Regions from separate parts of the Ensifer sp. ENS10 genome, predicted to be linked through region 2. Evidence: predicted binding sites of a transcription regulator. Region 2 holds the regulator's gene; the other holds the start of a gene.

Region 1 (15,121 bases), on a different contig from region 2:
GGCGCATCGATCGAAACCTCGGTGACGGCAATCGAATAGCGCGGGTCATTGGCGTCGATCGCAAGATTGCGCACCGTGCCGACGGGGATACCGTTGAAGCGCACCGGCGAGCCGACGGAAAGACCGTTGGCTGAACCCGGAATATTGACCACCAGCTCGACCATCTCGCCGCTGCGGCCGTATTGCGACATCCAGTAGACGAAGCCGAATGCGGCCGCGATCACGAACACCGTGAAGAAACCGACAATGGCGTAGTTCGCTTTCGTTTCCATTCGTACCGACTACCTTCGTGGCCGCTTCACCGGCTCTTGCTCCGATCTCGACATGTGTGCGTCAAAACCGCCTTCTCGAAATCATTGATCGTCCCGCACGATCGAACGTGCCCGCTTGCCCCTGAAATAGGACTGCACCCAGGGGTCGTCGCAGGCCAGCATGTCCTCCACGGTCCCCTCGACCAGAACCTTCTTCTTGCCGAGAACCGCGATGCGGTCACAGACGGAAAACAGGCTGTCGAGGTCGTGAGTCACCATATACACGGTCAATCCCAGCGTGTCGCGCAGCTTGGCGATCAACTCGTCGAACTCGGCAGCCCCGATCGGGTCGAGGCCCGAGGTCGGCTCGTCCAGGAAGACCAGGTCGGGATCGAGCGCCAGTGCGCGTGCGAGAGCCGCGCGCTTGATCATGCCACCCGAAAGCTCCGACGGGTATTTTTCCGCCGCCTCCGGCTCCAGGCCGACCAGCTCGATCTTCACCCGCGCCAGTTCGTCCATCAGGCTCTGCGGCAGATCGAGATATTCCCGCATCGGCACCTGGATGTTCTCGCGCACCGTCAGCGCCGAAAAGAGCGCGCCATGCTGGAAGAGAACGCCAAGGCGCATGTCGAGCGCGATGCGCTCGGCTTCAGTGATCTTGTCGTAGTCGGCGCCCAAGATCTCGATCTTGCCGGAACGCTTCGCCAGCAACCTCAGCACAGTGCGCATCAGCACCGACTTGCCCGTGCCGGAAGCGCCGACGAAACCAAGGATCTCGCCGCGGTAGATTTCGAGGTTCAGCTTGTCGAGCACGATGTTGGAGCCGAAGCCCACCGTCAGGTCACGGACGGAAAGAACGGACTCCCGCCCGTTCGCCTCGGTCGCCTGGTACGCATCGTGCCGTTTTTCCAATGGGTTCACGCTGTTCTCCGCCTCAAAAATCGATTGACGCGTAAAACATGGCGAAGAGCCCGTCGATCAGGATCACCACGAAGATCGACTTGACCACCGAGGACGTCACGTGACGGCCAAGCGATTCCGCGCTGCCGCCGACCTTCAACCCCTCGACGGCCGCCACCACCCCGATGATCAGCGCCATGAACGGCGCCTTGATCATGCCGGCGGCGACGGACGAAAAATCGACCGCTTCCTGCAGACGGGCAAGGAAGGTCGGGATGGTGATGCCGGAATAGCCCCAGGCAACCAGGGCTGCGCCGGTCAAGGCCGCGAAGTTCGCAATGATCGTCAGCAGCGGCAGAGCAACGGTGAGCGCGACGAGGCGCGGAAAGACGAGAACGCCGATCGGGCTCAGTCCCATTACCTTCAGTGCGTCGACTTCCTCGCGCATCTTCATCGAACCGATTTCGGCGGTAATGGCACTGCCGGAACGGCCGGCGATCATGATCGCCGTGAGAAGAACGCCGATTTCGCGCAATTGCAGGATGCCGACGAGATCGACAACGAAGACTTCCGCGCCGAAGTAACGGAGCTGGAACGCGCCCTGCTGCGCAATGATCGCACCGATCAGGAACGACATCAGCATGATGATCGGCACTGCCATCACGCCCATCCGGTCGATCTGGTGAACGATCGCCGCCGGCGAGACACCGCTGTGCCGCCCAAGCTTCAGCTGGGCGCCGCGCACCGCAGAGCCAAGAATATACATGGCAGCGACGATATCTTCCCAGGTCGCGATCATGACCTCGCCGACCGGCGCGAATATGCGCTGGAACAGCGGCACCCGCTCCTTGCCTTCATCGGGCGAACGCAGTTCTGCCGGCAAGGCGTCGATCAGCTCGACATAGCGCTGCCCGCCGTCGGCGAAGTGAACGTCATCTCTGGACGGCCCGACGACACGGGTCACGAAGCGGCGGATGATCCAGGCCCCGGCCGTATCCATCGCGGTCACGCCGGAGAGGTCGAACTGAGCGGCGCTGTCACCCTTGCGCGCGAGTTGGTCCAGCTTCGCCGCCATCGCCTCGGCTGTTTCATGCCGCCAGACGCCGGTGAAGACATAGCTTCGCTCGCCACCACTTTCGGCCAGCGCGACATCAGCGGTCATCTTGCGGGCAGGTTGCGACACGTGGCTTCTGTTTTCCCGAATTTCTACTGCATAATTCCCTGGATCGGGGTCGGTCTCAGGACAAATTTATGCAGCGGGCCTAAAGTGTTACAGCGAACTTTGCGCATCTCAACGCGCGCCGCCGTAAAGATTCGTAAATCCTTACACCGTCATAACCGCTCGTATCGTTGCTGTCACCCGAACCTTCGACCGGTGGCGATACCAGCCCTTCAGAATGCAGGCCGGAGACGTTTTCATGTCACTTTCTCTCGATGCAGCGGTGGAACATTTCCCGATCGCAGGCACCTTTACGATCTCGCGCGGCTCCAAGACGACGGCGAGCGTCGTTACTTGCCGAATCAGTGACGGCACCCACACCGGTTCCGGCGAGTGCGTGCCCTACGGCCGCTACGGTGAAACGATCGATTCAGTGTTGGCCGAGATCGCTTCCATTCGCCCGCGCATCGAGGCTGGCCTGACCCGTGTCGAACTGCAGCGCCAGATGAAACCAGGCGCCGCACGAAATGCCGTCGATTGCGCATTGTGGGACCTGGAGGCCAAACAGAAAAACAAGCCTGTTCATGCGCTTGCGGGCATAGCCTCACCCGACGCACTGACCACCGCCTACACGTTATCGCTCGCCGAGCCAGACACCATGCGCGAACAGGCGGCGAAATATGCCCACCGCGCACTCCTCAAGATCAAGGTCGGCACACCGGACGATGCCGCGCGTATCCGCGCCGTGCGGGCGGGCGCGCCCGAGAGCCGCATCATCCTCGATGCCAATGAGGGTTGGACGCCCGAAACCCTCGCCTATCATTTCGCAATCTGCGCCGAGGAACGGATCGACCTGATCGAACAGCCGCTCCCCGCCGGGCGCGACGAGGCGCTGGCGACGATCGCCCGCCCCGTGCCGATCTGCGCGGATGAAAGCGTGCACGCGACCGAGGACCTTGCCGCGCTCGTCGGCCGTTATGACGCGGTCAATATCAAGCTCGACAAGACCGGCGGCCTCACCGAGGCGTTGCGCATGCGTGATGAGGCCGTGTCCCTCGGCCTTAAGGTCATGGTCGGTTGCATGGTCGGCAGTTCGCTGGCGATGGCCCCGGCGATCCTGGTGGCCCAGGGCGCCGATTTCGTCGATCTCGACGGGCCGCTGCTGCTCGCCGAAGACCGCACACCCGGCCTGCGCTACGAGGCTTCGCTGGTCTTCCCGCCGGAGCCGCGCCTCTGGGGCTGAAGATACCAGGCGGCGACCGCAAAGCAGCAGCCGGCAAAGGCGACGACCGACATCGAATAGAACCCCTTCACCCCGTACCAGGCGTAGAAGTAGCCCGATAGGAACGTCAAGATCGCGGTGAAGATGCCGGTGTAGAAGAAGTAGAGCCCCTGGGCGGACGCTTCCTGGGATTCCACCACCCGCTCGACGAGCTTGTGCTGCATGCCGGTGTGCATGATCGCATAGGTGAAGGCGTGGAAGCACTGGAGGATGAAGTAGCCGCTGAAACCGAGATCCATCGGGAAGATGATCCAGCGCACCACGGCGAGCGAACAGCCCGACAGGATCATCACCCAGACGCTGAAACGGCGGCTGATCGCCTTGGCGAAGATGAACATCGTCACTTCGGCGGCCACGCCCGCGCTCCAGAGCAGGCCGATCTCGGTGCCGCTGTAGCCGATGTGCTGCCAGTAGATCGCCGAGAAGGCAAAAAGCATCGCGTGGCTGGCATTGACCAGCGTCACACCGATCAGGAGCAGCTGCAGGTCGAGCTGCTTGAGCGACTTCGGCGGCGGCTCGGTGAGCGCGGTGATCGGCGATGGCCGGCGCGGCTTGCCGACACGCGGCGCCGCATAGGCCATGGCAATCGTCAGGCCGAAACCGATCGCCATCGCCGGCAGCACCATGTCGCTGCCGAATATGCCGACCATCCAGCCGCCGAGCATGGTTGCGCCGATGAAGGCGACCGAGCCCCAGAGCCGCATATGGGCGTAGTCGAAGCCCCAGCGGCGGACGCCAGAAAGCGCGATCGCCTCGACGATCGGCACATAGGGCGAATAGACCGCCGATTGCAGCGTGTAGATGACCAGCACCGGCCAGAAGTCGCGGAAATAGAACAACACCAGAGCGGTTGCGAGCGACAGGAAGCCAGACCAGATCAGCACGATCGTCCGCTCGCCGAGGCGGTCGGCGATGACGCCGGCGATCGGCGCGGTGATGACGCGCACGAACATCGGCAGCGCCAGCACGACGCCGATCTCGAAGTCGCTCATCGAGAGCGTGCTGAGCCACATCGGAAAATACGGCATCGCGAAGCCGTTGACGATCAACGGCGCGCAGAAGAGCAAGGCGATGCGAAGCGCGAAATGGCGCGGCGGAGGGCCCACGGATGCGGGCGCTGAGGAGGGAATCATCGGCTGACCTGATGGCTGTGCTCAATCTCTAGCACAGCCCTGGCATGCCTCGCCATAACCTAGTTTTCGCGACAGGAGGTGACCTGTCGCTCTCCGGTTACGCAGCGCGCTGTGTCAGCAATTGGGCAAGCAGCTTGTCGGCTTCACCAGAGGCTTCGCCCTCAAGCGCGCCACCGCGCATCTGATGCCAGGTGATGAGTTCCATCGTGCCATCATGGTGCTCGGCGATCGCCGTGCAGCTTTCCACCCAGTCACCGGTATTGATGTAGCGGATATCGCCGATGTCCTCGATGACGGCATGGTGGATGTGGCCGCAGATCACCCCTTGAGCGTCGTGGCGACGGGCTTCCTCGGCAACCACCTTCTGGAACTCGCCGATGAAGTTGACGGCATGCTTCACCTGGAGCTTGGCCCAGGAGGAGAACGACCAATAGGGCATGCCGAGGCGGCGGCGAATGGCGGCCAGGCCGATATTGATGGCGATCGCCGTGTCATAGGCCCAGTCGCCGAGATAGGCGAGTACGCGGGCATTGCGGACCACGACGTCGAATTCGTCGCCGTGCAGCACCAGATAATTACGGCCGTCGGCACCCTCGTGCATGTAGCGCTGCGCCACCTCGATGCCGCCGAAGTGCACGCCGGGAAAATCGCGCAGGAACTCGTCGTGATTGCCGGGGATATAGACGATGCGGGTGCCCTTGCGGGCCTTGCGCAAGAGCTTCTGGACGACGTCGTTGCAGTTCTGCGGCCAGTACCAGCTGCGCTTCAGCCGCCAGCCGTCGACGATGTCGCCGACCAGCACGATCGTCTCCGCTTCGTGATGCCGCAGGAAATCGAGCAGGAAGTCCGTCTTGGCGGCCTTCGACCCGAGATGGACGTCGGAGATGAACAACGTCCTGAGCTTTCGTACGGAGTTGTCTTGCTGCGCCGTCATGCCAGCCTCGTCTTTAATTACGCTTCCTGCCCCCGTGAAAACCAGACTCGTGTTTCAGGAAGATGACATGAGCGCCTTGCCGCCGGTCTGGCCGCCGAAATCAGCACGGCAAAACTGTACCTCGCTCCGAATTCATGCCAAAAGGCACGACCACGAATGAGGAATGTGAGAGCATGAACACGGGCGACAAGACGAAATCCCACATCGGTCCGGCCAGCGGCGACATCGACCAGCAGGCCCTTTTCTTCCACCGTTACCCGCGCCCGGGAAAGCTCGAAATCCAGCCCACCAAGCCGCTCGGCAACCAGCGCGATCTGGCACTCGCCTATTCGCCCGGCGTGGCCGCGCCATGCATCGCCATCCGCGACAACCCGGAAACGGCCGCCGACTACACGGCGCGCGCCAACCTGGTCGCGGTCATCTCCAACGGCACGGCCGTGCTCGGTCTCGGCAATATCGGGCCGCTCGCCTCCAAGCCGGTGATGGAAGGCAAGGCCGTCCTTTTCAAGAAGTTCGCCGGCATTGACGTCTTCGACATCGAGATCGACGCTTCGTCCATCGAGCGCATGGTCGACGTGATCTCGGCGCTGGAGCCGACCTTCGGCGGCATCAACCTTGAAGACATCAAGGCACCGGAATGTTTCGAGGTTGAGCGCCAGCTGCGTGAAAAGATGCAGATCCCGGTCTTCCATGACGACCAGCACGGAACGGCGATCATCGTCGCCGCCGCCATCCTCAACGGCCTGGAACTCGCCGGCAAGGATATCGCCAAGGCGAAGATCGTGACGTCGGGTGCCGGTGCGGCAGCACTCGCCTGCCTCAACCTGCTCGTCATCCTCGGCGCCAAGCGCGAGAACATCTGGGTGCACGATCTCGAAGGCCTCGTCTACAAGGGCCGCGAAGTGCTGATGGACGAGTGGAAGTCCATCTACGCCCAGGAGAGCGACAACCGCGTGCTCGCCGACAGCATCGGCGGCGCAGACGTCTTCCTCGGCCTTTCCGCTGCCGGCGTCCTGAAGCCGGAGCTGCTGGTTCAGATGGCCGAAAAGCCGCTGATCATGGCGCTTGCCAACCCGACGCCGGAAATCATGCCGGAAGAGGCCCGTGCCGCCCGCCCGGATGCGATGATCTGCACCGGCCGCTCGGACTTCCCGAACCAGGTCAACAACGTTCTGTGCTTCCCGCACATCTTCCGCGGCGCGCTCGATTGCGGCGCAAGCACGATCAACGAAGAAATGAAGATGGCGGCGGTCCGCGCCATTGCCGGCCTTGCCCGCGAGGAGCCGTCCGACGTTGCCGCCCGCGCCTATTCCGGCGAAACCCCGGTCTTCGGCCCCGACTACCTGATCCCCTCGCCCTTCGATCAGCGCCTGATCCTCAGGATCGCGCCGGCCGTCGCCAAGGCGGCCGAGGAAAGCGGCGTCGCCACCCGTCCGATCCAGGATTATGACGCCTATCTCGACAAGCTGAACCGCTTCGTATTCCGCTCGGGCTTCATCATGAAGCCGGTGTTTGCCGCCGCGAAGAACGCCCAGAAGAACCGCGTGATCTTTGCCGAGGGCGAAGACGAGCGCGTGCTGCGCGCCGCCCAGGTGCTGCTGGAAGAAAGCACGGCCCGGCCGATCCTGATCGGGCGTCCGCAGATCATCGAGACGCGCCTGCGCCGTTACGGCCTGCGCATCCGTCCGGATGTCGATTTCGAAGTGGTGAACCCCGAAGGCGATCCGCGCTACCGCGACTATGTCGAGGATTATTTCGCCCTCGTCGGACGCCTCGGCGTCATCCCGGAGGCGGCCCGTACGATCGTGCGCACCAACACGACGGTGATCGGTGCGCTTGCGGTCAAGCGCGGCGAAGCCGATGCGCTGATCTGCGGCGTCGAAGGCCGGTACTCCAGGCACATGCGCGACGTTTCGCAGATCATCGGCAAGCGTGAAGGCGTGCTCGACTTCTCCGCCCTCAGCCTGCTGATCTCGCAGCGCGGCGCGACCTTCTTCACCGACACCTATGTCAGCTACTGCCCGAGCGCCGAGGAGATCGCGCAGACGACCGTCATGGCCGCGCAGGAAATCCGCCGCTTCGGCATCACGCCGCGTGCAGCGCTCGTCTCGCATTCGAACTTCGGTTCGCGCGACTCGGAAAGCGCCACCAAAATGCGCAAGGCGCTTCAGCTCGTGCGCGAACTCGCGCCTGACCTCGAAGTCGACGGTGAAATGCACGGCGATGCGGCGATCTCGGAAGCGCTGCGCCAACGCGTCATGCCGGACAGCAGCCTGCCGGGTGAAGCCAACCTGCTGGTCTTCCCCAATCTCGATGCCGCCAACATCACGCTCGGCGTCGTCAAGACCATGACCGACAGCCTGCATGTCGGTCCGATCCTGCTGGGTTCGGCGCTTCCCGCGCACATCCTTTCGCCTTCGGTCACATCGCGCGGTGTCGTCAACATGGCGGCCCTCGCGGTCGTCGAAGCCAGCCATCCGGGCTGACATGATACCGCGGAGATCGCCTTCGATCTTCGCAGCTATCAGGCGCCAGACCGGCGCCCCCAATGCCATATCCAGGCGTCGCGCAGTTGTTGAGCGCGACGCTCTATCGCCCGAGAATCACAGCGGAATCATCCTCTGCTGCCCGCTCGCGCGATCCGGTCGCAAGAACCGGCAATCGAAAATTGCAAAATTGGCACCACACACCAAACGGGTAAGTTTGCGCTGGACAAAAGGTGAACCTCTAACCATGCTGTGGCTTCGGACGAGATTCGGTGTTGTGGCATGACTGAGCAGCAGGCTGTCCTCGACATGCTGGAAATCCTGGAAGGCGGGGGCTGTGTCGAGCCCGCTCATTTCTTTACGCTGATGCGCCGCACGTTCCGCATTGCCCATCTCCTGTACCTCGAAGCCGAGCCCTATGCGGACGAGCTCAAGATCTGCCGCCTGCATCACACCTTCGGCGCCTATGCCGCCGAGATCTACCGTTCGCGCGGCCTTCACCGAATCGATCCGATCCTGAAGCTCGCGCTTGGCGGCGTGCGCCCGGTGGAATGGACGATGGCGCGACATCGGTTCCCGGAATGCGAGCCTTTGTTCCAGGCCGCGCAGGAAATCGGCATTTCCACCGAGGGCGTTGCCTTGCCGCTGCCATCGCCCGCAGGTCGGACGGCGCTGCTGGCAATCAACGTCAACATGCCGGCCGACGAATGGACGGCCTATCGGCGCCAACATCTGCGCGATTTCCAGCTCGCCGCGAATCTTTTCCATGCGGCCATGCTGGAACATGGCGCAATGGCCGGCGGCCTTTCGGCGCGTGACATGCGCCTCACCGGTCGCGAAACCGAGGTTTTGACCTGGGCCGCCGCCGGCAAGAGCTATTGGGAAATCGCCACTATCCTCGGCATTTCCGAACGCACTGTGCGCTTCTTCATGACCAATGCGAGGCGCAAGCTGAATGTCGTCTCCAACACGCAAGCGGTCGCCCAGGCCGTCCGCCATGCGCTGATCCCCACCGTTTGACGCAGCTCGCGCCAATGCCCTCCCAAAACCCCTCGAAATCTAGTGGGAAATATCGCTGATTTAAACTGTCACTACCGACAGTTACGCGACCGCCGCCAGCCTGACAGCATCCGCCCATCCCAAGACAAGGATGGAGAAAAAGATGATCAGGATCCTGAACGGAAAGACCCGAGCACAGCACCCGCAGGCCGTCGACGACATGTTCCGGCTGCGCAAGCGGGTCTTCCACGATTTCCTGAAATGGGACGTTCAGACGGACGGCGCATGGGAAATCGACAACTACGACACGGCGAACCCGCTCTATGTGCTGTCCTACGCTCCCGACGGCCGGCTGCGTGGCTCGCTGAGGCTGCTGCCGACGCTCGGTCCCAACATGTTGGACGATACCTTCCCGATCCTGCTCGGCGACAATCCGGAAATCCGCAGCGCCTCGGTGTGGGAATCGAGCCGCTTCTGCATTGAGCCTGAGATTTCGCAGGACCGCGCCTCCAATCAGGTGACGATCGCCGCCGCCGAGTTGATGTGCGGTGTCGGCGAACTCGGTCTCGCCTCCGGCATCAGCCACATCGTCACGGTCACCGACGTGTTCCTGGAGCGCATGTTCCGCCGCATGGGATGCCCGGGCGAGCGCATTGCCGAACCCCATCGCATCGGCTCGGTCTTCGCCGTTGCCGTCGCCTGGGAAGTGACTAACGACCTGCTTCAGCGCATGAAGGCCATTGCCGCCATCGAAGGCACCGTTCTCGAACGCCCGATGTCGCTCGAAACCGCCCGCGCCGCTTGAATGCCATCGCCGGCCGGAGCCGTTAACGCAAACCGCCGCTTGTCGTTGCACGATCACCGACAAGCTCTATGATGGAGGTGAAACAGGAATTGCCGCTGGCAGCCGCCCATATCAGAAGGCCGGCATCATGCGGCATCAGGAAGAGACTTCGCCCGTGTTCCCGCGCTTGAAACACGTCGCTGTGGTGCTTGTGCCGCTGGCCCTGGTCGGTGCCGATCCTTCGCTGGCATCGACCGTGTGCGACCGGCTGAATACCCGGCTTGCGCAACTGCCCGACATGGTCGCCACCACTGCGGATGCCCGGGACTATGCCAGCGCCATCTCACGACAGAATATCGAGCTGCGCCGGGCGAAGAACGACCGCCGCCGCGCGGGCTGCGGTGGCGGCAGCGTCGTCACCTTCGATGGCGGCGACCCCGACAGCTGCGGGGAGCTCGACAGCCTCATCGCCGAGATGGAAGACAATCTGCGCATGCTGAAGTCGGAGCGCGAGCAGATCGTCGCCGGCGGCAGCGAAGACAGCCGCCGCCGCATCCTTGCCGCGCTTGAAATCAACGGCTGCTACAGCGACAGCGAGGAGTTCGCCAGCGTCGAGCCCGAAGAGCCCGAAACGCACCGCAACATCATTGCCGACCTGCCACCTGAGGACGCCTACGGGCCGATGCTCGGGCATAACGAAGACAGTTATGCGCCGCAGGATGGCTATTACCGCGGAACGCTCAGGACCATGTGCGTGCGCACCTGCGACGGCGCCTTCTTCCCGATCTCCTCGGATGCGACGCCGGCCGACTTCCCGCGTGACGAACAGGCCTGCCGGGCGCGCTGCCCTGGCGCCGAAACGGAACTCTACTTCCACGATATCAACACGGAAGAGAGCGAACAGATGGTCTCGGCCGTGACCGGGCTACCCTATACCGAAATGCCCAATGCGTTTGCCTATCGCACCCGCGGCATCAGCAAGCCTGGCATGTGCGGCTGCCAGATACCGCAGACTGCCGCAACCTCGCCGAAGACGACCGGCACCAAGATCGGCGACGATCAGTCGTCCATCGTCGTGATCGAAACCAAGAAACCGGCGGACACCACGACCGCCAAGGCGCCGGCCGAGGAGCGGCCCTACGACCCGTCCAAGAGCAAGGTGCGCGTCGTCGGCCCGACCTTCCTGCCGCAGGAAGAAACCTCGATCGACCTGAAGCACCCGAAGGGACCGGCCTATCAACCGGTCCAGAACTGATCCTGGCGCCGCCTTAAAGCCCGTCGCGATCTTTTAGATTCGCTCATTGCACTTTAAGTTTTTGATACTTCGCACGTCGTTATCGCAAAACCGCTGCGCACTTTTGCGAGACGGGTTTTAGGAACTCTCGCCGCAGTTCCCCCAGCCTTCCTCAAACACCAGCTCTTCCAGCGGCAGGCGTTGCCGCCATCCCTTCACCGCCAGTTCGGGCTGCTGGTAAAGGCGATCGACATAACCGAGGCAGAGCCAGGCGACGATCTCGATATGATCGGGAATGCCGAGGATCGCCTTGATCTCGGCCTCGTGAAAGATGCTGACCCAGCCGACGCCAACTCCTTCGGCGCGGGCCGCAAGCCACAGGTTTTGCACGGCGCAAACCGTCGAATAGACATCCATCTGCGGATTGTGCGTGCGGCCGAGAACGACGGCGCCGCCGCGCGTGCGGTCACAGGTGACGCAAATGCTGAGCGGTGCCTTGCGAATGCCTTCGAGTTTCAGCGAGCGGTATTTGGTCTGCTGCTCTGCCTCGAACATCAGCGCCGCCTCATCATTGGCGCGGCGAAACGCCTGCCAGACGCGCTCGCGCGTTTCTGCCCCCCGCACCAGTACGAAATTCCAGGGCTGCATGAAGCCAACCGACGGTGCACTGTGCGCCGCCGTAAGCAGGCGTTTCACCAGATCGTCGGGAAGAGGCTCTGCCAAGAATTCGTCGCGCACGTCGCGGCGTGTTTCGATAGCGCGGTAGACAGCCTCCCGCTCATCCAGCGAGAAGGCACCGGCAGCCGCAAGGCCGCCCTTCGGTTCAGTCAGCATCGTTCGATCCCCAACAATGCGAAAACCTCCCGCCGTCCGCGCGGGGTTCGGTCTATCTCGCCAGGCCGGTCTTCTGACTTCGGTTCAACCGGTCGCCTCACCTTCCCAGATCGATTTAAGATCCAGTGGCAAAACCTTGAATCAATTCAAGGCACTTGTAGAGGCGACCGTCCCCGTCACAGCGTTGGGCACGTTCCGGAATGACACCGGATTCCCGATTCTCCCGCTTGCGCGGGCACCTGACGGCGTCATAAGGGCACAGCCACCAGCGAAAGACAAGCGCCCGTCAGAGCGGGATGAGGAAAAGTGCACGCAGTTTTCCGCCCGCATTCCGCTCTAACTTCTAAGGACCGATCACGTTTATGATTTTGGATCGATCCGACCCAAAATCTTCGTGATCTAGAGCGGCGCCACCGGATGGGGCGAACCGTCATAGCCGCCCCAGACCGATTGGTCGAAGCAGATCACCGATCCGGTCATCAGCCCGGATTCCGCCGAAGACAGGTAGGCGCAGGCTCGCGCCACCTCGGCCGGATCGACGAGCCTGCCGAAGGGTTGGCTGGCGGCCGCCTTTTCGAGCCAATCCGCGGCAGCGCCGTGAAATTCGCGCTGGATGCGGTCCTCGCCTTCGGAAGCCATCCAGCCGATATTCAGGCCGTTGACGCGGATGCGGTTGCGCAGAAGCGCATAGGCAGTGTTCTTGGTCAGCGTCTCCAGAGCGCCTTTCGACGAGCAATAGGCCGCAATGAAGGGCTGCCCGGCCATTGCCGACATCGAGCCGATATTGACGATGGTGCCTTCCGTTCGCTCGCGCCGCATCACCTTCACCGTCTCCTGCATCAGGAAGAACGGCGCCCGCACATTGATGGCGAACATCCGGTCGAAGAGTTCCGGTGTCGTGTCCAGGATCGTGCCGCGATCGGTGATGGCGGCGGCATTGACCAGCGCATCGACCCGACCGAATTCCGCATCGCAGGCGGCAACGACCTTGCGCGCGTCGTCCACCTTTTCAAGATCGGCCTCGACATAGACCACTTTCGCGCCGCTTGCCTTGCCGATTTCTTCGGCCTTCGCCTTTCCCTTGGCGGTATTGCGTCCACAAATGACGATACCCGCCGCACCGCGTTCGGCGAATAGACCGGCGATCGTTGCGCCCAGCCCTTGCGTGCCGCCGGTGACGATGGCGATCTTGCCTTGCATCTGTCCGTTCATCGAGTTCCTCCCTCGCAGATGATCGTGTGAAACAGCTACGGCTCCCGAGCGAAACGCACCGGGAGCCTGTCAATTGTGAGACTGACCCGTCAGCTCAGCTTGCGCTTCGCCTGCGCGTCGAGTGCCGACTGAAAATCCTGCTCGCTCGTTCCTGCGGCCAGTGCCTCGCGCATCAACTGCGCCTGGGTCTTCGGCGCCAGCCCGCCAAGCGGCGGATCGCGGTCGAGATTGGTTGGGAAGGAATAGCCCTCGGCGCAGGACGCGATGGCATTGGCCGCTTCCGCTTCGGTCAGCTTGCCCTTCGCCAGCAACGCCTTCAAGGCCGGATAGAGCGTCGCGCTCATCGTCAGCCGATCGACCGTTTCCATCGCCCGGCCAAAGGCCGAGGACACCTGCAGCAGGTTCGCCACGCGGCGGATGTCGGTGGAGCGGTTGTTGCCGGCGGCGTGGAAGAGCGCCGGATTGAAGAAGACCACATCGCCCTTCTCGAGCGGAAGCTGGACATGATGCTCGTCGAAATAGGCCCGGAACTCCGGCCGATTGAGCGCCAGATAACCCGGCACATAGGTCTGGCTATAGGGCAAAAACAGGGTCGGCCCGCTTTCAAGCGGCATGTCGCAATGGGCGACCGCCCCTTGCAGGGTCAGCACCGGCGAAAGCTTGTGAACATGGAGAGGGTACTGCTCGATCACCGCGGCGGTCTGGAAGCCGAGATGGTAGTCCCGGTGCGCCGATTGTGCCGCGCCGCCCGGATTGACGCGGTTCACCTGCGCCGTCATCTGGTAATTCGGCCCAAGCCAGGCTTCGCTGACAAGCGCAATGATGGCATTGCCGTAGTAGGCGGCAAAATTCGCCGGCGCCTTCAGGCAGTGCTTTTCCAGCGAGTTCCAGATGCGATCATTGGCGCCAGGCTTGGCGAAGTGGTCGCCGCCGCCGCTGTTGCTGCGATGCTGCTCCTCGATGATCTCGTCGAAGACGGTGCTCGCGACATCCACCGCGGCGGTGTCGGCAAAGGCGCGCTTGAAGACCGCCACACCGGGGCCGGTCGCCAGCGCCTCACAGATTTCGGCAAGCACCGCCCGCCGCGTTTCTGCATTGCCGCAGGCGGCAATCAGCTCGACGCTATTGTAGATCAATACGTTCTGGTCGCAGCTTGAAGCATAGGGATAGTCGGCCAGGTTGGTCCGACGCTCGACTTCCGCGCGGAACGCTTCGATATCGCAGGCCGCTTCGGTGAGCCAGACACGCTCGATCCGCTGCCTCGCACTGTTGTCGGTCTTCATCCCGTTTCCTCCTCCGGAACATCTTGATGGACACGACTATAGGCGGCGGCAAAACATGATATAGAGCAAGAATCCATCAAAAATCCATCAGGAGAGCAGCGGCGATGGCCCATCCGTTTCTGGTCAAGGACATTGCCTTTCAGGCCGGCCTCAGTACCGCGACGGTCGATCGCGTGCTCAACGAGCGCCCGGGCGTTCGCCGCCAGACCATCGCCAGGGTTCGCGCGGCCATCGAGGAGCTGGAGAAGCAGCAGGCGGGGCTCGACATTCAGGGCCGCAAGTTCGCGATCGATATCGTCATGGAGGCGCCGGAGCGCTTTACCGATGCGGTCCGGCGAGCCTTCGAAAGCGAGGCCATCACGCTGGCGCCGACGATCTTTCGCTGCCGTTTTCACTTCGCCGAGACCATGCGCCCGCAGGACATCGCGCAACTGCTCGACCGCATCCGCCTGCGCGGAACCGACGGGCTGGTATTGAAGGCGCCGGATGTGCCCGAGATCGTCGGCGCCGTCGCACGCTTCGAGACAGGCGGTATTCCCGTCGTGACGCTGGTGACCGACCTTCCCAACTCCCAGCGCACCGCCTATGCGGGCGCCGACAACCGGGCGGCCGGAGAAACGGCTGCCTATC
Region 2 (15,121 bases):
AGCCTTGGATCAGAAAATGAACACGGTTCCCTTCAAGATGATCGGCAAGGATGTGTCGGTCTACTACGGCGAGAAGCGGGCGCTTTTCGACGTCAACCTCAACATCCGCGAGAACACGGTAACGGCGCTGATCGGTCCGTCGGGCTGCGGCAAGTCGACCTTCCTGCGCACGCTGAACCGCATGAACGACACCATCGAGAACTGCCGCGTCACCGGCAAGATCACGCTCGATGAGGACGACATCTACGACCCGACCATTGACGTGGTCGAGCTGCGCGCCCGCGTCGGCATGGTGTTCCAGAAGCCGAACCCGTTCCCGAAGTCGATCTACGACAACGTCGCCTACGGTCCGCGCATCCACGGGCTTGCCCGCACCAAGGCGGATTTTGACGAGGTCGTCGAAACCAGCCTGCAGAAGGCAGGTTTGTGGAACGAGGTGAAGGACCGCCTGCAGGAGCCGGGCACCGGCCTCTCCGGTGGTCAGCAGCAGCGCCTTTGCATCGCACGCGCTGTTGCCGTCAGCCCGGAAGTCATCCTCATGGACGAGCCCTGCTCGGCACTCGACCCGATCGCGACCGCCAAGGTCGAGGAACTCATCCATGAACTGCGCACGAACTTCACGATCGTCATCGTGACCCACTCGATGCAGCAGGCCGCCCGCGTGTCGCAGCGCACCGCCATGTTCCACCTCGGCAATCTCGTCGAGGAGAACGACACCGACAAGATGTTCACCAATCCGGATGACCAGCGCACCCAGGATTACATCATGGGCCGCTTCGGCTGAGGCCAATCACGGCTGCAACAGTCACTGGAAAGCGCCCGTAAGGATCGACGATCATGTCCATGCATATCATGTCCGCCTATGACGAAGAACTGAAGTACCTGACGCGCCGCATCTCGGAAATGGGCGGTCTCGCCGAGCAGATGGTCGCCGAATCCGTCCGCGCTCTGGTCAATTCCGACCTGGCGCTGGCGCAAAAGGTAATCTCGGACGACACTGTTCTCGATGATGCCGAGCGTCAGATCGGCGAGAAGGCGATCGTCACGATCGCCAAGCGCCAGCCGGTCGCCGCCGACCTTCGCGAGATCATGGGGTCGATCCGCATCGCCTCCGACCTGGAGCGTGTCGGCGACCTCGGCAAGAACACTGCCAAACGCGTGATCGCGGTTGCCGGTTCGGGCATCCCGCGCAAGCTCGCCCGCGGTCTCGAGCACCTCGCCGAGCTCGCTCTGGTGCAGCTCAAGGAAGTGCTCGACGTCTATGCGTCGCGTTCGCCGGAAAAGGCCAACAGCATTCGTGAGCGCGACGAGGAGATCGACGCGATCTACACCTCGCTGTTCCGCGAGTTGCTCACCTACATGATGGAAGATCCGCGCAACATCACGCCCTGCACGCATCTTCTGTTCTGTGCCAAGAACATCGAGCGTATCGGCGACCACGCGACCAACATCGCCGAGACGATCTATTACATGGCGACGGGTGCCCAGCCGGAGGGCGAGCGCCCGAAGGATGACAACACGTCGACGTTGGGCTCGGTCAACGACTAGAAGGTTGGAGCGGGATGCGGGGGACAACCGCATACACTTTTCCTCATCCCGCTCTGGCGTTAAACGCGCCGTTCGCAATGCATGCCCCATGAATATCATCCGGTCGCGGCTTCGGTCGCGGCCCCGAATTCCTGTATCTGAAGCATGCGGTTTTCGCCCCGCCTTTGAAAACGGCGGATGTGCTCCAGATTTAGAGTGTCTGAGTGCCGGCCGGTCCGCTGGACCCGCGCGGCGCTCGCGGTAAGGAGACGTTACCTGATGTTGCCAAAAATCGCCGTGGTCGAAGACGAAGAGGCGCTGAGCGTCCTGCTGCGTTACAATCTGGAAGCTGAAGGCTTCGACGTCGATACGATCCTCAGGGGTGACGAGGCGGAGATCCGGCTACAGGAACGCCTGCCCGACCTTCTGATCCTCGACTGGATGTTGCCTGGCGTCTCCGGCATCGAGCTTTGCCGTAGGTTGCGCCAGCGCCCGGAGACGGAGCGGCTGCCGATTATCATGCTGACGGCGCGCGGCGAGGAAAGCGAGCGCGTTCGCGGTCTGGCGACCGGTGCCGACGACTATGTGGTCAAGCCCTTCTCCACGCCGGAGCTGATGGCCCGCGTCAAGGCGATGCTCCGCCGGGCGAAGCCCGAAGTTCTCTCGACGCTGCTGCGCTGCGGCGACATCGAGCTCGACCGGGAAACCCATCGCGTCCATCGCCGCAGCCGCGAAGTTCGCCTGGGGCCGACAGAGTTCCGCCTGCTGGAGTTCCTGATGTCCTCTCCGGGCCGTGTCTTCTCGCGCTCGCAGTTGCTGGACGGCGTCTGGGGCCACGACATCTATGTCGACGAGCGGACCGTCGACGTGCATGTCGGCCGCCTGCGCAAGGCGCTGAACTTCTCGACCATGCCTGATGTCATCCGCACCGTGCGCGGCGCCGGCTACTCGCTCGAAAGCTGAGAAGGGCAAACAGAAGTCAATAAAAAAGGGGCCGATCGGCCCCTTTCGTTTTGGTCCTGTGCGGATCCTTAGCGCATCCGACGGCGCTCGGCGGACGGCTGGTAGGCAAGCCGCGCATGAAAGCTGCAATAGGGCGAAGCTTCCGGGGAATCGTTGCCGCAGAAGTGGAACTCTTCCTTCAGCGGGTCGCCGATCGGCCACTTGCAGGTGCGTTCCGTGAGCTGGGTTAGCTCGAGGCGGCGCGACATCGGCACGACCACGTCGGTCTGGATGCTGAAATCCTGCTCGGCAACGAGATCGACTTCGATCTCTTCCTTGAGAACGGTGGCGCCGGACGGACGGGCAACGGTGCGGGTCGAAACGCGCGAGGCGTAGTTCGGAGCGCGCGGCGCCGAGGTCGGCCGCTTCGGGCGGGCCGCCGCAGTGGTGCTGCCGCCGGCTTTGGCACGGCCTGGAAGGCTCAGGCGATGAACCTTGCCGATGACAGCGTTACGGCTGACGCCGCCGAGCTGTGCCGCGATCTGGCTTGCGCTCAGGCCCTCGGACCAAAGCTTCTTCAGTTTCTCCACCCGCTCGTCAGTCCAGTTCATTTCTGCACTCTCCGTTCTCAGCGTTGGGGATGGCAGAATCCCTCACCGCACCCCGGTTGAATCCCGAGGTTGCAAACGCGATAACTCTTTTGGTGACTAGGTCCGCCGCATGCGTCTAGTAATTGAATGTTAACGTACTGACCGTCGGACTCCGTGGCAAGAGTCCCGGGATTCACGCCGAATCGATTTCGTAGTTTTCCCCAACTTGCTCGGCTGGCGTTGCATTTTTGCAAGCCCTTCCGGGCGATTTTTTCGCCGCCGGGAAACGGGCTTCTCTGTTGCACTGCAAGGCTTGGTTTTATTGACATTGCGGCGCGAAATAGGAATAGTGCCTGCGCCGCCGAAAGGCGGCATTTTTGATTTTTATCGGGCCGCATGAAGCAGCGGGACCGATGCCGACTGGAGTAAGGAGAGCCTCGCATGACTGCAACCACGCCGCTTTACGATACCTACATGCGCGCGCCGTTGCGTTTCGAGCGAGGAGAGGGCGTCTGGCTGATCGCCGAAGACGGCTCGCGCTATCTCGACTTCGCCGCCGGCGTTGCCGTGAACTCGCTCGGCCACGCGCATCCGCATCTCGTCGAGGCGCTGAAGGCGCAGGCCGAGAAGGTCTGGCACCTTTCCAACCTTTACGAAGTTCCCGGTCAGGAAAGTCTTGGACGCCGCTTGGCGGCCGTCACCTTTGCCGATCGGGTCTTCTTCACCAATTCCGGTGCGGAAGCGCTGGAATGCGCGATCAAGACGGCGCGGCGGTACCACTTCGCCAAAGGCCAGCCGGAGAAGTTTCACATCATCACCTTCGAGGGCGCGTTCCACGGTCGCACGATCGCGACGATCGCCGCCGGTGGTCAGCAAAAGTACATTGAAGGTTTCGGGCCAAAGGCCCCAGGGTTCTACCAGGTTCCGTTCGGCGACATCGCGGCCGTCAAGAATGCGATCACCGAGGAGACCGCCGCGATCCTGATCGAGCCGATCCAGGGCGAGGGCGGCATCCGTCCCGCGACCAAGGAATTCATGCAGGAACTGCGCGCCCTCTGCGACGAATTCGGCCTGCTCCTGATCCTCGACGAGGTTCAGACCGGCGTCGGCCGCACCGGCAAGCTTTTTGCCCATGAGTGGACGGGCATCCGCCCGGATATCATGGCCGTTGCCAAGGGTATCGGTGGCGGCTTCCCGCTCGGCGCTTGCCTGGCGACGGAAGAGGCGGCCGCCGGCATGGTGGCGGGCACGCATGGCTCGACCTATGGCGGCAATCCGCTGGCGATGGCCGTCGGCAACGCCGTGCTCGACGTCATCCTCGCTGATGGCTTCCTCGCCCATGTGCGCGACGTCGCGCTCGTCTTCCGCCAGGGCCTTGCTTCGCTGAAGGATCGCTATCCCGATGTCATCGAGGATATCCGCGGCGATGGCCTGATGCTGGGCATCAAGGTGAAGGGCCCCTCGGCCGATCTCCTGAAGGAGATCCGCGCCGAGAAGCTCCTGGCCGTGCCGGCCGGCGACAACGTGTTGCGCCTGCTGCCGCCGTTGACTGTGACGGCGGAGGAAGCACGCGAGGGCCTCGTACGCATCGAGCGCGCCGCCGAAGCAGTGACGAAGGCAAGTGGTAACGCTGCGGCCTGACCGATAGGGCCAAGACTGACCCAGGATGGTAGAATGACCTTCGTGCGTTCACGCCGCTGCGTGGCGCACATAGGTTCGATTTTTTGAGGAACCGAGTACGATGGCAGGCACCAGACACTTTCTCGATCTTTCGGCCATGACGGCCGCCGATCTTCGGACGATCATCGATGATGCCCGCGTCCGAAAGGCGACGACCAAGGCCGGAACCGCCGAGAAGCCGCTCGCCGGCAAGATGCTGGCGATGATCTTCGAAAAGCCGTCCACCCGCACCCGTGTGTCCTTCGATGTCGGCATGCGCCAGCTCGGCGGCGAAACCCTGTTCCTTTCGGGCACGGAGATGCAGCTCGGTCGCGCCGAGACGATCGGCGATACGGCGAAGGTCCTGTCGCGCTATGTCGACGCGATCATGATCCGCACCACCGACCATCGCCGCCTGCTGGAATTGGCAGAACACGCGACGGTACCCGTCATCAACGGCCTGACCGATGACACCCATCCGTGCCAGATCATGGCCGACATCATGACCTTCGAGGAGCATCGCGGACCGGTGAAGGGCAAGACGATCGCCTGGACCGGCGACGGCAACAACGTGCTGCACTCGCTGATCGAAGGCTCCGCCCGCTTCGGCTATCGCATGAACATGGCCGTGCCGCTCGGCTCCGAGCCGCAGGACAAGATCCTGAACTGGGCCCGCAACAACGGCGGCGAGATCCTGCTGTGTCACGATGCCGAGCAGGCGGTCGCCAACGCCAATTGCGTTGTCACCGACACCTGGGTGTCGATGAACCAGGAGCATCGTGCCCGCGGCCACAACGTCTTCCAGCCCTATCAGGTCAACGAGGCGCTGATGAAGCAAGCGGCATCCGATGCGCTGTTCATGCATTGCCTGCCGGCGCACCGTGGAGAGGAGGTGACCGACGAGGTGATCGACGGTCCGCAGTCGGTGGTCTTCGACGAGGCCGAAAACCGCCTGCATGCGCAGAAGTCGATCATCGCCTGGTGCATGGGGCTCGTCTAGGCCCTTGCGAGCGCCGCGGTGAGCGCGATGGCGCAGCGCTTCGGCGGCTGTGAGGCTGGCTATTGACATTGCCGCCGTGCGACACGATCTAGGCGGCTGCAGGGCGCTCCTGGCAACAGTGAAGCGCCGACTGCCACGGGTGGTGCGCGGCGCAATGGCTGATGGCACATATCCGGTGGACAATCCGTTTATCGCGGGATCGATTGAGACAGCGGGCACGTTGCGCCGGGGGACAGGAATGTCCCCGGCGCAACGCAGTTGCTGAGGCAAGGAGCAAGACATGACTGACATGACGCCAGGGCTTGGTGAATTCGACTTCGCCGGTGACGATCACGTCGTGCCTTTCCAGGTGGAAGGCCTCGACGTGCGCGGCCGCGCCGTGCAGCTCGGCCCGATGCTCGACGCAATTCTGGAGCGCCACAACTATCCGCTTCCGGTCGCGCGGCTCGTTGCCGAAACCGTCGTGCTGACGGTTCTGCTCGGCACTTCGCTGAAGTTCGAAGGCAAGCTGATCGTCCAGACGAAAGGCGATGGTCCGGTCGATCTCGTCGTCGCAGACTTCTCGACGCCGGATCGCGTGCGCGCCTATGCCCGCTACGATGCAGATGCGCTTGCCGACGCCGAGAAGGATGGCCGCACCCTTTCGCATGAACTGCTTGGCAAGGGCGTACTCGCCTTCACCATCGACCAGGGCGCTCATACTCAGCGCTATCAGGGCATCGTTGCGCTGGACGGCGCCACGCTGGAAGAAATCGCTGGCGTCTATTTCCGCCAGTCAGAGCAGATCCCGACCAAGGTCAGGCTCGGCGTTGCCGAGCTGCTCGACCGCGATGAAAGCGGCAAGCCGCGCCATCGCTGGCGTGCCGGCGGCATGGTCGCGCAGTTCCTGCCGGAAGCGCCGGAGCGCATGCGCCAGCCTGATCTTTCCGGCGGCGATGGCGATGACGGGGAAGGCGTCTTCGAGGATGACGATCTCTGGGCGGAAGCCAAGGTGATGGTCGAGACGATCGACACCGACGAGCTGACCGACCCGATGGTCGGAACCGAACGCTTGCTCTACCGGCTGTTTCACGAGCGCGGCGTTCGCGTCTATGAGCCGCAGGCGGTTTATGACCGTTGCAGCTGCTCGCGCGAGAAGCTGCACTCGGTGCTCGCCAATCTGGACGCTGATGATATCGAAAGCACCATCGAGGATGGGGCCGTGAAGGTCACCTGCGAATTCTGCTCGACGACCTATCGTTTCGAGGCAAGCGAAGTGCGTCCACAGTAGCCGGCGCCACTCCGGATCAAGCTAGTTCAGGGTACGCACGAGCCCGGGTGAATCGAGCGAGAAGGCGGGGATGGCCACGTTGAAGGTCTCTCCGCCTTCCGCTTCCATACTGTAATGGCCGAACATCACGCCCGACGGCGTATCCAGCGGGCAGCCGGACGAATACTCATAGGTGTCGCCGGGATTGAGCAGCGGCTGTTCGCCGATCACGCCGGGACCGCTGACCTCATCGACCTGCCCATTCTCATCGGTGATATGCCAGTAGCGGGTCATCAACCGCACGGCTGCGTCCGAATGGTTTGAGATGACAATGCGATAGCCCCAGACATAGCGGCCGTCATCGGGGTCCGACTGCTCTTCGAGATAGTACGGCTCCACCGTAACTTCTATGTCGCGGGTCAAAGCGCGATACATGGGCAACACCTTGCTTCGGTCTTTCAGGGTATTCTACAGCAAGATGGTTTCGTCAAGAATAACGGCAAGATTGTGCATACCCATTCTGGGGCAAGGGCTTGCGGGTATCCGGATCGGCTGTTCGAACCCGCTCGATCCCGCTGGTGAGGCCATATTGGATGGCGGGGCGCCCGCTGCATGAGCGCCACGAGGGATCGACGGCCGCCGTCTGTTGTGGCGGCCGTATCTTTTCGTTGCCTCAGGCTTTGACGGCCTCAAGCGCGCGGGCGAAATCCTCGACGACATCCTCGCTGTCTTCGATGCCGGCCGAGAAACGCACCGTGCCGGCGGAAATGCCCAGCTCTTCGCGGGCCTCGTCGGTCAGGTTCTTGTGCGTCGTCGTTGCCGGATGGGTGATCAGGCTCTTGCTGTCGCCGAGATTGTTGGAGATGCGCACGATCTCGAGCGCATTCTGCAGCGCGAATGCCGCATCCTTGCCGCCCTTCAGTTCAAAGGCGACGAGGGTGGAGCCGCCGGTCATCTGCTTGGCGATGATGTCGGCCTGCGGGTGATCCTTGCGGCCGGGATAGATGACCTTCGCCACCTGCGGCTGCTCAGCCAGGAAGTCGGCGACGCGGCGTGCGGTTTCCGTCTGCTGGCGCACGCGCAACGGCAAGGTTTCGATGCCCTTCAGCAGCGTCCAGGCATTGAACGGCGACATGGCCGGGCCGGTATGACGGAAGTAGTCGTGCAGGTTCTCGTTGATCCATTCCTTGTCAGCAAGCACGACGCCGCCGAGGCAGCGGCCCTGGCCATCGATATGCTTGGTGGCGGAATAGACGACGATATGGGCGCCGAGTTCCAGCGGCTTCTGGAAGAGTGGCGTCGCAAAAACGTTGTCGACGACGACCTTGGCGCCGATCTGGTTGGCGAGCTTGGCCACACCGGCAATGTCGATGACTTCGAGCGTCGGGTTGGTCGGGCTTTCCAGGAAGAAGACCTTGGTGTTCTTCTGGATCGCCTTTTCCCAGTTGGCGAGATCGCGTCCATCGACCAGCGTGCATTCGATGCCGTATTTCGGCGCCAGCGTCTCGACCACCCAGCGGCAGGAACCGAACAGCGCACGGGCGGCAACGATATGATCGCCGGCCTTCAGCTGGCAGAGGATTGCCGCGGAAACGGCAGCCATGCCCGAAGCCGTGGCGCGCGCGTCTTCGGCGCCTTCCAGCATGCACATGCGCTTTTCGAACATGTCGTTGGTCGGGCTGCCGTAGCGGGCATAGATGAAGCCTTCGGTCTCGCCCTTGAAACGCGCTTCTGCCGCCTCGGATGTCTCGTAGACGAAGCCCTGGGTGAGGAAGATCGCCTCGGACGTCTCGCCGTGCTGGGAGCGGGTGGTTCCGCCGTGGACGAGTTGTGTTGCCGGGCGCCAGTTTTTGCTCATGTGACGATCACCTTCAAAAACAAAAAAAAACCGGCCGCAAAAATGGGCCGGTTTGACACCCGGCCTTTTTAGCTACTTGTTTAACGTGGCTGCAAGCCGACCGGCCAAATCACCACGGGATAAAGCTTCAATACTGCTAGGGTGCGCTTGCGTCAATTCCCGGAGTTTGGTTTTGTCTCGCAACTGGAAAGAGGACTGCAATGGCCCGCGATACTGGGATTTTGGCCGACCGCGCGATCGCCGCGCTGCTCGAAACGGGGCGCCTGAAGAGCGAGAGGCCGCTGGATGACGATCAGATCCAGCCGGCAAGCCTCGACCTGCGCCTTGGCGCCAAGGCTTTCCGCGTCCGCGCGAGCTTCATGCCCGGCCCGTCCCACCTCGTCGCCGACAAGCTCGACCGGCTGAAGCTGCATGTCGTCGATCTCACCGACGGTGCCGTGCTTGAAACCGGCTGCGTGTACATCGTGCCGTTGATGGAGAGCCTGGCGCTGCCTGCGGGCATGTCGGCCTCGGCCAATCCGAAAAGCTCGACCGGCCGCCTCGACATCTTCACCCGCGTGATCACCGACCGCGCCCAGGAGTTCGACAAGATTCCTGCCGGCTATAGCGGTCCGCTCTATCTCGAAATCAGTCCGCGCACCTTCCCGATCGTCGTGCGCCGTGGTTCGCGCCTGTCGCAGATCCGCTTCCGCATGGGCCAGTCGCTGCTCTCCGAACAGGAGCTGCTGGCGCTGCATGAAAGCGACGTGCTGGTGGCGAGCGAACGCCCGAATGTCAGCGGCGGCGGCATTGCGCTGTCGATCGACCTCAAGGGCACCGGTCCGGAGGGTCTGATCGGCTACCGTGGCAAACACCACACCGCGGTCATCGACGTCGACAAGAAGGCGCAGCACAAGATCTTCGATTTCTGGGAGCCGCTCTACAGCCGCGGACGCGACGAGCTGATCCTCGATCCGGACGAGTTCTACATCCTCGTCTCGCGCGAAGCGGTGCATGTGCCGCCGCTTTACGCGGCCGAGATGACGCCGTTCGATCCGCTGGTGGGCGAGTTTCGCGTGCACTATGCCGGCTTCTTCGATCCCGGCTTCGGCCATGCCTCTGCCGGTGGCAGCGGTAGCCGCGCCGTTCTGGAAGTGCGCAGCCACGAGGTGCCGTTCATCCTCGAACATGGCCAGATCGTCGGCCGCCTGATCTATGAACACATGTTGGAGCGTCCTGACGGTCTCTACGGCCTCGGCGTCGGCTCCAACTACCAGGCCCAGGGCCTGAAGCTTTCGAAACATTTCCGCGCCGAGTAGGGATTTTGCACGGGACCCTCGTGCGATACCGCGCAAGGGTCCTTGACAGATCGTCCCGGTTCGGGAAATTTCGCAGGCATCGCGGGTGTAGTTCAGTGGTAGAACGCCAGCTTCCCAAGCTTGATGTCGTCGGTTCGATCCCGATCACCCGCTCCAATCCTTCCTGAAGCCTCTTTTGCCTCGTTCGAGCGAGACCTATGGCCAGTTGCCTTGCGGACGGTTACTTTACCGCTCGATGAATCATCCCGCGGTTCCAAGCGCCGCCCCTGAGACAAGAACCGTGCCGGCCCGCTGCCCATGAGATTTCTTTCCCTGTTCGCTCTCTGCGCGTCCCTGATCGCAACGCCGCTTGCGGCCCAGCCCAGGGACCTGCCCATTCTGTTCGATGCGCGCGAACGCATCGCCAAGCCCGATCTCACGGGCCTTGCGCGCTTGCGCTTCCTGACGACGGTCGACTTTCCGCCGTTCAACTTCATCGATCAGTCCGGCAAGCTCTCCGGTTTTCACGTCGATCTCGTGCGCGAGATCTGCCGCGAGCTCGACATCGAAGCCAAATGCCAGATCCAGGCAGTGACCTATGCGGAACTGCTGCCGGCGCTGGAGCAGGGGCAGGGCGAAGCGGTTGCCGCCGGTATCGCCGTCGGCCCGGAACTGCGCCAGCGCTTCGGCTTCTCGCGCGCCTTCATGCGGCTTCCGGCCCGCTTGGCCATCAACACCAAGGCGGCCGGCGCCGTGACGGGTCCGAAGGACCTCAGGAAAAAAACGGTCGGTGTCGTGGCGGGCACCACCCATGAGGCCATGTTCAAGGCGTTCTTCCCGAGTATCGGGGCCAAGGTCTTCCCAGATCGCGATGCCATGCTCACGGCACTGCAGAAGGGTGAGGTGCCGGCGGTCTTTTCCGACGGTTTGCAGCTTTCCTTCTGGATCTCAGGCACGACTGCCGGGGGCTGCTGCGCACTCGTCGATGGTGCCTATTTCTCGCAACGCTTTCTCGGTGAAGGCCTGACGATCATGAACCGCAAATCCGAACCGGCGCTGACCCAGGCGATCGACCACGCGCTGCTGGCGCTTTCGCGCAGCGGCCGGCTCGAGGAAATCTACCTGCGCTACTTCCCCAACGGCATCTATTGAGCGCCCACTGCATGTTTCCTTTAATCGTACCCGGTCAAAGGTCAAAAACATGCAGCAATTCAAAGTGCTACAGCGACCTTTGCGCGTCTGATAAGACGCGCAGCGCTGTAGACAGCTTGGCGTGAACGCCAGGAAATGATGAGCTACCGGCGGAAGCGGGCAAGCGCCCCTCGTTCGATGGCGGCGCAGGTGAGCTTGTCGAGACCGAGGCGGTCGCGCAGCAACTGCAACAGCCGGATCTCTTCGTTGCGAATGCGCTGGTCCGCGGCGGCGATCTCGACGGCAAGTGCGTAGGCCGTCTCATGGAACTTTTCCGGAAGCGCCTCGCGCACGATTTCCAGAGCGATGTCCAACCCCTCGGGGGCCGCGAGCTGGGCGGAGCATTCGTGGCCGATATGGACGAGCTGATCCTCGTTGAACCCCTCGAAGACCGGCAGGAACTGCACCAGCCGGCCGATGCGGGTGAATTCGTCGTCGCTCATCTCGCGGTCGACCGCCGACATCATCACCATGACATAGATGAGCGCTTCGTGGTGGCTGAGGCTTGGCAGCATGGGTCTTTCCAGCGGTAGCGCAATTCCGGGAACGGCGTGAAGCGGTTTTTCATCCGGAATTGCATAGTTTCAAAGAGTTGGATCATCTCACTGTCTCAACGATCAGATGATCTGGACGGTTGAGAGCTGGGAATTGCCGCGGCTGTTTACAAGTCCGGCTGCGGCTCGTCCATCCCGGTGCCGAGCGTTGGGTCGTCAAACGTCATCGGCGTGTGACTGAGGTCGCGCGGATCTTCGCCATAGAAGCCGAGCTTCGCCTGGTGCGCGGCGTCGGCCCGCTTCTTCAGCGGCGAGCCGGGTACCGGCGTCGCCCAGCCGTTGTCGACGAGCCAGGTTGCGAGATCCTGTCCACCGAGAGAGCAGGAAGCAGTGGCCGATGCGCCGGCGCTTCCCTCGGGCATGTCGCAGCTGACCGCACGTGCGCGCAGGAAGTTTCTGAAGGCCGTCCGTGCGACGATGCCGCAGGGCCAACTCTTCCCCCCGGTTTCGCAGGTTCTCTCTGCCTGCTCGGGCTCGATGCCATCGATCTGCAGCGTGAGCTTGTCGAACTGGATCACACCGGCGGCGATCGCCACGGGGCGATAGAGGATGGTCGGCCCGGCGGTCGCCTTCGCTTGCTTCTCCGGCTCTGACAGCGGGGCACGCGGCTCCGCGCGTTCGAGCGGCGCGCCGGTGACGGTGTCGGGCAGACCGAATTGTTGCGGCTCGATGGCGCGTGCGGCGTTTTCCGTCGTCGACGTCTGCGGTTGATCGCCGGTCGTAACCGCACCGGGCTGCGCGGTGCCGTCGGTCGGTGTTCCCAAGTCGAGCGGTACGTTATCATCCGTTTCGGCGTCATCCGGCGCCGGCTCGATTTCCGTCATGTCGGGCGTTTCGAGGACGAAGTCCGGCGTGGCGGCACTCTCGCGGTCGCGAATGGCGGCTGCACCCGCGTAGAGGATGCCGGTGAAAAGCGCGATCGCGGCGATGCCGCCGGCAAGGGAGTATAAATGCTGCCGCATCAGGAAGAACGTCCTATTGGCTGGCCCAGATGATCCGGGCGATCCATTCGATCTGGCTGATCTCGAAGCCCCGGTTCGGGTGCTCCGGGTTGAGGGAAAGGAGTTCGATCGTGCGCGGCGTCTGGCGTGTCAGGACCTTCGCCATGACCTCGCCTTCGCGTGTCTTGACCACGACGCGGTCGCCGCGCCGAACCTGCGCCCCCGGATCGACGATCAGGGTGTCGCCGTCGCGGTACAGTGGCAGCATGCTATCGCCCTGCACCTCAAGCGCGTAGATGCCCGTCCGGCGTTCCGCCACTGTTGGAAAGTCGATCACGTCCCAGCCCTGGCCGGCCGGAAAACCGCCGTCGTCGAAGAAGCCGCCGGCACCCGCCTGGGCGAAGCCGATCAGCGGGATCGCGGCACTTGCAGTCGCCGGGGTGGCCTGAGTGTCATTCGGGCTCAACAGGCTGGTGAACTGGTCCATCGTGGCGCCGGTCGCCTCGAGCACCTTGGCGATCGATTCCGTCGAAGGCCAGCGTTCCCGCCCGTCGGCAGAGTGGCGCTTGGACTTGTTGAAGGAGGTGGGGTCGAGCCCGGCGCGGCGGGCGAGACCGGAAGGCGAGAGCTGATTGCGCTCGGCCAATGCATCGATGGCGTGCCAGATCGTGCCGTGAGACAACATGCGAAAGGTCCGGGCCGAACAGGCGGCCACTTGCTGGGTTTGTTCGACACCACACTATCGAAACGCGAAGTACCGGTAAAGAATCCGAAGGAAAATAGTCCTTTCTCCGTCATTTGCTTTGGGGGCGGCGGCCCCTATAGTTCGCGTGACGGGCAGGACAGGCTTTCATCGGAGGGAACGTTTGTTGGCGCGCATGAGATCGGAGCGTCTGCTGTTCGTGGCCCTCGCTGCGGCGATTGCCGGGATCGCGCTGGAGCATGAGCTTCTCGAAATGGGGCGCCTGGCAACGCTTCTCGGTGCCGCCGGTCTCGTGGTGGCGATCGTGCTCGCCTCGCTGCGCGTGTCGCACCATGCCGAGGTGCTGGCGTCCAAGGTCGGCGATCCCTATGGCACGATGATCCTGACGCTCTCGGCGGTCTTGGTCGAGGTCGTCGTGCTGGCGATCATGATGACCAGCGAGACCTCGCCGACGCTCGTGCGCGACACGATCTATGCGGCCGTCATGCTCGATATCAACGGCATCCTGGGCCTCGCCGCCCTGCTTGGTGGCCTGAAACATGGAGAGCAGCCCTATAACGACGATTCCGCCCGCACCTACAGCGTCATGATTCTGACGGCGATGGGCATCTCGATGGTCGTTCCGGAGTTCGTGCCGGCGGCGAGATGGCATCTCTATTCGGCCTTCACCATCGGCGCGATGATCACCCTCTATGCCCTGTTCCTGCGCATGCAGGTGGGGGTGCACAGCTACTTCTTCAGCTACAGCTATCCGAAGGCGAAGGGCGAGGGGAGCGCGATACAGGGTGGGCCGGATCAGCCGGTGCTGCCGTCGATCGTGATACTGATCCTTGGCATCGTGTTGATCGGCGTGCTGGCGGAAGTGATGTCGTCGCTGCTGACCTCGGGCCTGAAGGGGAGCGGCGCCCCGCCGGCGGTGACCGCCATCGTCGTTGCCGTGATCTCTGCCTCGCCGGAAGTCATGACCGCGATGCGGGCGGCACTCGCCAACCGCATGCAGGCGGTCGTCAACATCGCGCTCGGGGCATCGCTTTCGACGGTCATCCTGACGGTGCCGGTCATGGAGGCGATCGCGCTCTATACCGGCCAGCCCTTCCTGATGGCCATGTCGCCGGTGCAGACGGTGATGGTGGCGGTCACTTTGATCGTGGCCGCGATCAACCTCAACGACGGGCAGACCAACGCCATTGAGGGCATGACTCATTTCGTGCTGTTCGCGACCTTCGTCATGCTGTCTGTGATCGGGCTCTGAGCGGATGAAGTGCCTGTTCGTATAGCCTCAGGCCGTCGCCTTTTCGCGTGCCTTTCTTGCCACCACCTCTTCATAGGCTGCCTGCAGTGTAGCGCGCACCCGCGGCGGACCATCGAGCAGCGCGCCGAGATGATCGTGTCGCAACTCGTCCATGAAGCGGTCCCAGAGTTCCGGACCGCCGTTTTCCATCTGCTCGGCGCGAATACTGAGCTCTTCGCTGACCGGCAGATAGCGCCGCCCCCAGGCGCCGAGCTGGGCCATGATCGGCACCAGCGCGATCGTCATCTCCGTGAGACTGTAGATCGCCTTCTGCTTGTGCGTGGGGTCGTCCGCCTTGGTCAGCATGCCCTGCTCGACCAGCATCTTCAGCCGATCCGC

What was found. The regulator PhoB, encoded in region 2, activates phosphate uptake and scavenging genes when phosphate is short. The targets are predictions, from matches to a motif close to TGTCATNNANCTGTCAT.
Region 1: IB265_RS07865 (UDP-2,3-diacylglucosamine diphosphatase) is a predicted target of PhoB. The motif match lies at 5,711-5,727, and genes of this name have one in related genera.

What each region holds. Positions count from the first base shown of each region.
Region 1 covers NZ_JACVAS010000002.1:184,552-199,672, forward strand. The annotation lists gene IB265_RS07840 (MlaD family protein) at 1-272, opposite strand, end outside; gene IB265_RS07845 (ABC transporter ATP-binding protein) at 354-1,163, opposite strand; gene IB265_RS07850 (ABC transporter permease) at 1,186-2,313, opposite strand; gene dgcA (N-acetyl-D-Glu racemase DgcA) at 2,570-3,553, shown strand; gene IB265_RS07860 (MFS transporter) at 3,505-4,725, opposite strand; gene IB265_RS07865 (UDP-2,3-diacylglucosamine diphosphatase) at 4,823-5,659, opposite strand; gene IB265_RS07870 (NADP-dependent malic enzyme) at 5,833-8,145, shown strand; gene IB265_RS07875 (LuxR C-terminal-related transcriptional regulator) at 8,428-9,165, shown strand; gene IB265_RS07880 (acyl-homoserine-lactone synthase) at 9,308-9,949, shown strand; gene IB265_RS07885 (DUF2865 domain-containing protein) at 10,077-11,183, shown strand; gene bluB (5,6-dimethylbenzimidazole synthase) at 11,301-11,996, opposite strand; cobalamin riboswitch at 12,042-12,254, opposite strand; gene IB265_RS07895 (SDR family oxidoreductase) at 12,396-13,208, opposite strand; gene IB265_RS07900 (phytanoyl-CoA dioxygenase family protein) at 13,298-14,491, opposite strand; gene IB265_RS07905 (LacI family DNA-binding transcriptional regulator) at 14,596-15,121, shown strand, end outside.
Region 2 covers NZ_JACVAS010000001.1:463,000-478,120, forward strand. The annotation lists gene pstB (phosphate ABC transporter ATP-binding protein PstB) at 1-784, shown strand, start outside; gene phoU (phosphate signaling complex protein PhoU) at 835-1,548, shown strand; gene phoB (phosphate regulon transcriptional regulator PhoB) at 1,807-2,490, shown strand; gene IB265_RS02310 (GcrA family cell cycle regulator) at 2,559-3,080, opposite strand; gene IB265_RS02315 (aspartate aminotransferase family protein) at 3,501-4,700, shown strand; gene argF (ornithine carbamoyltransferase) at 4,801-5,718, shown strand; gene IB265_RS02325 (Hsp33 family molecular chaperone) at 5,999-6,988, shown strand; gene apaG (Co2+/Mg2+ efflux protein ApaG) at 7,010-7,402, opposite strand; gene IB265_RS02335 (O-succinylhomoserine sulfhydrylase) at 7,641-8,825, opposite strand; SAM riboswitch at 8,873-8,951, opposite strand; gene IB265_RS02340 (2'-deoxycytidine 5'-triphosphate deaminase) at 9,026-10,123, shown strand; tRNA gene IB265_RS02345 (tRNA-Gly) at 10,205-10,279, shown strand; gene IB265_RS02350 (transporter substrate-binding domain-containing protein) at 10,421-11,254, shown strand; gene IB265_RS02355 (tellurite resistance TerB family protein) at 11,398-11,808, opposite strand; gene IB265_RS02360 (thermonuclease family protein) at 11,955-12,809, opposite strand; gene IB265_RS02365 (helix-turn-helix transcriptional regulator) at 12,823-13,473, opposite strand; gene IB265_RS02370 (calcium:proton antiporter) at 13,655-14,743, shown strand; gene IB265_RS02375 (helix-turn-helix domain-containing protein) at 14,771-15,121, opposite strand, start outside.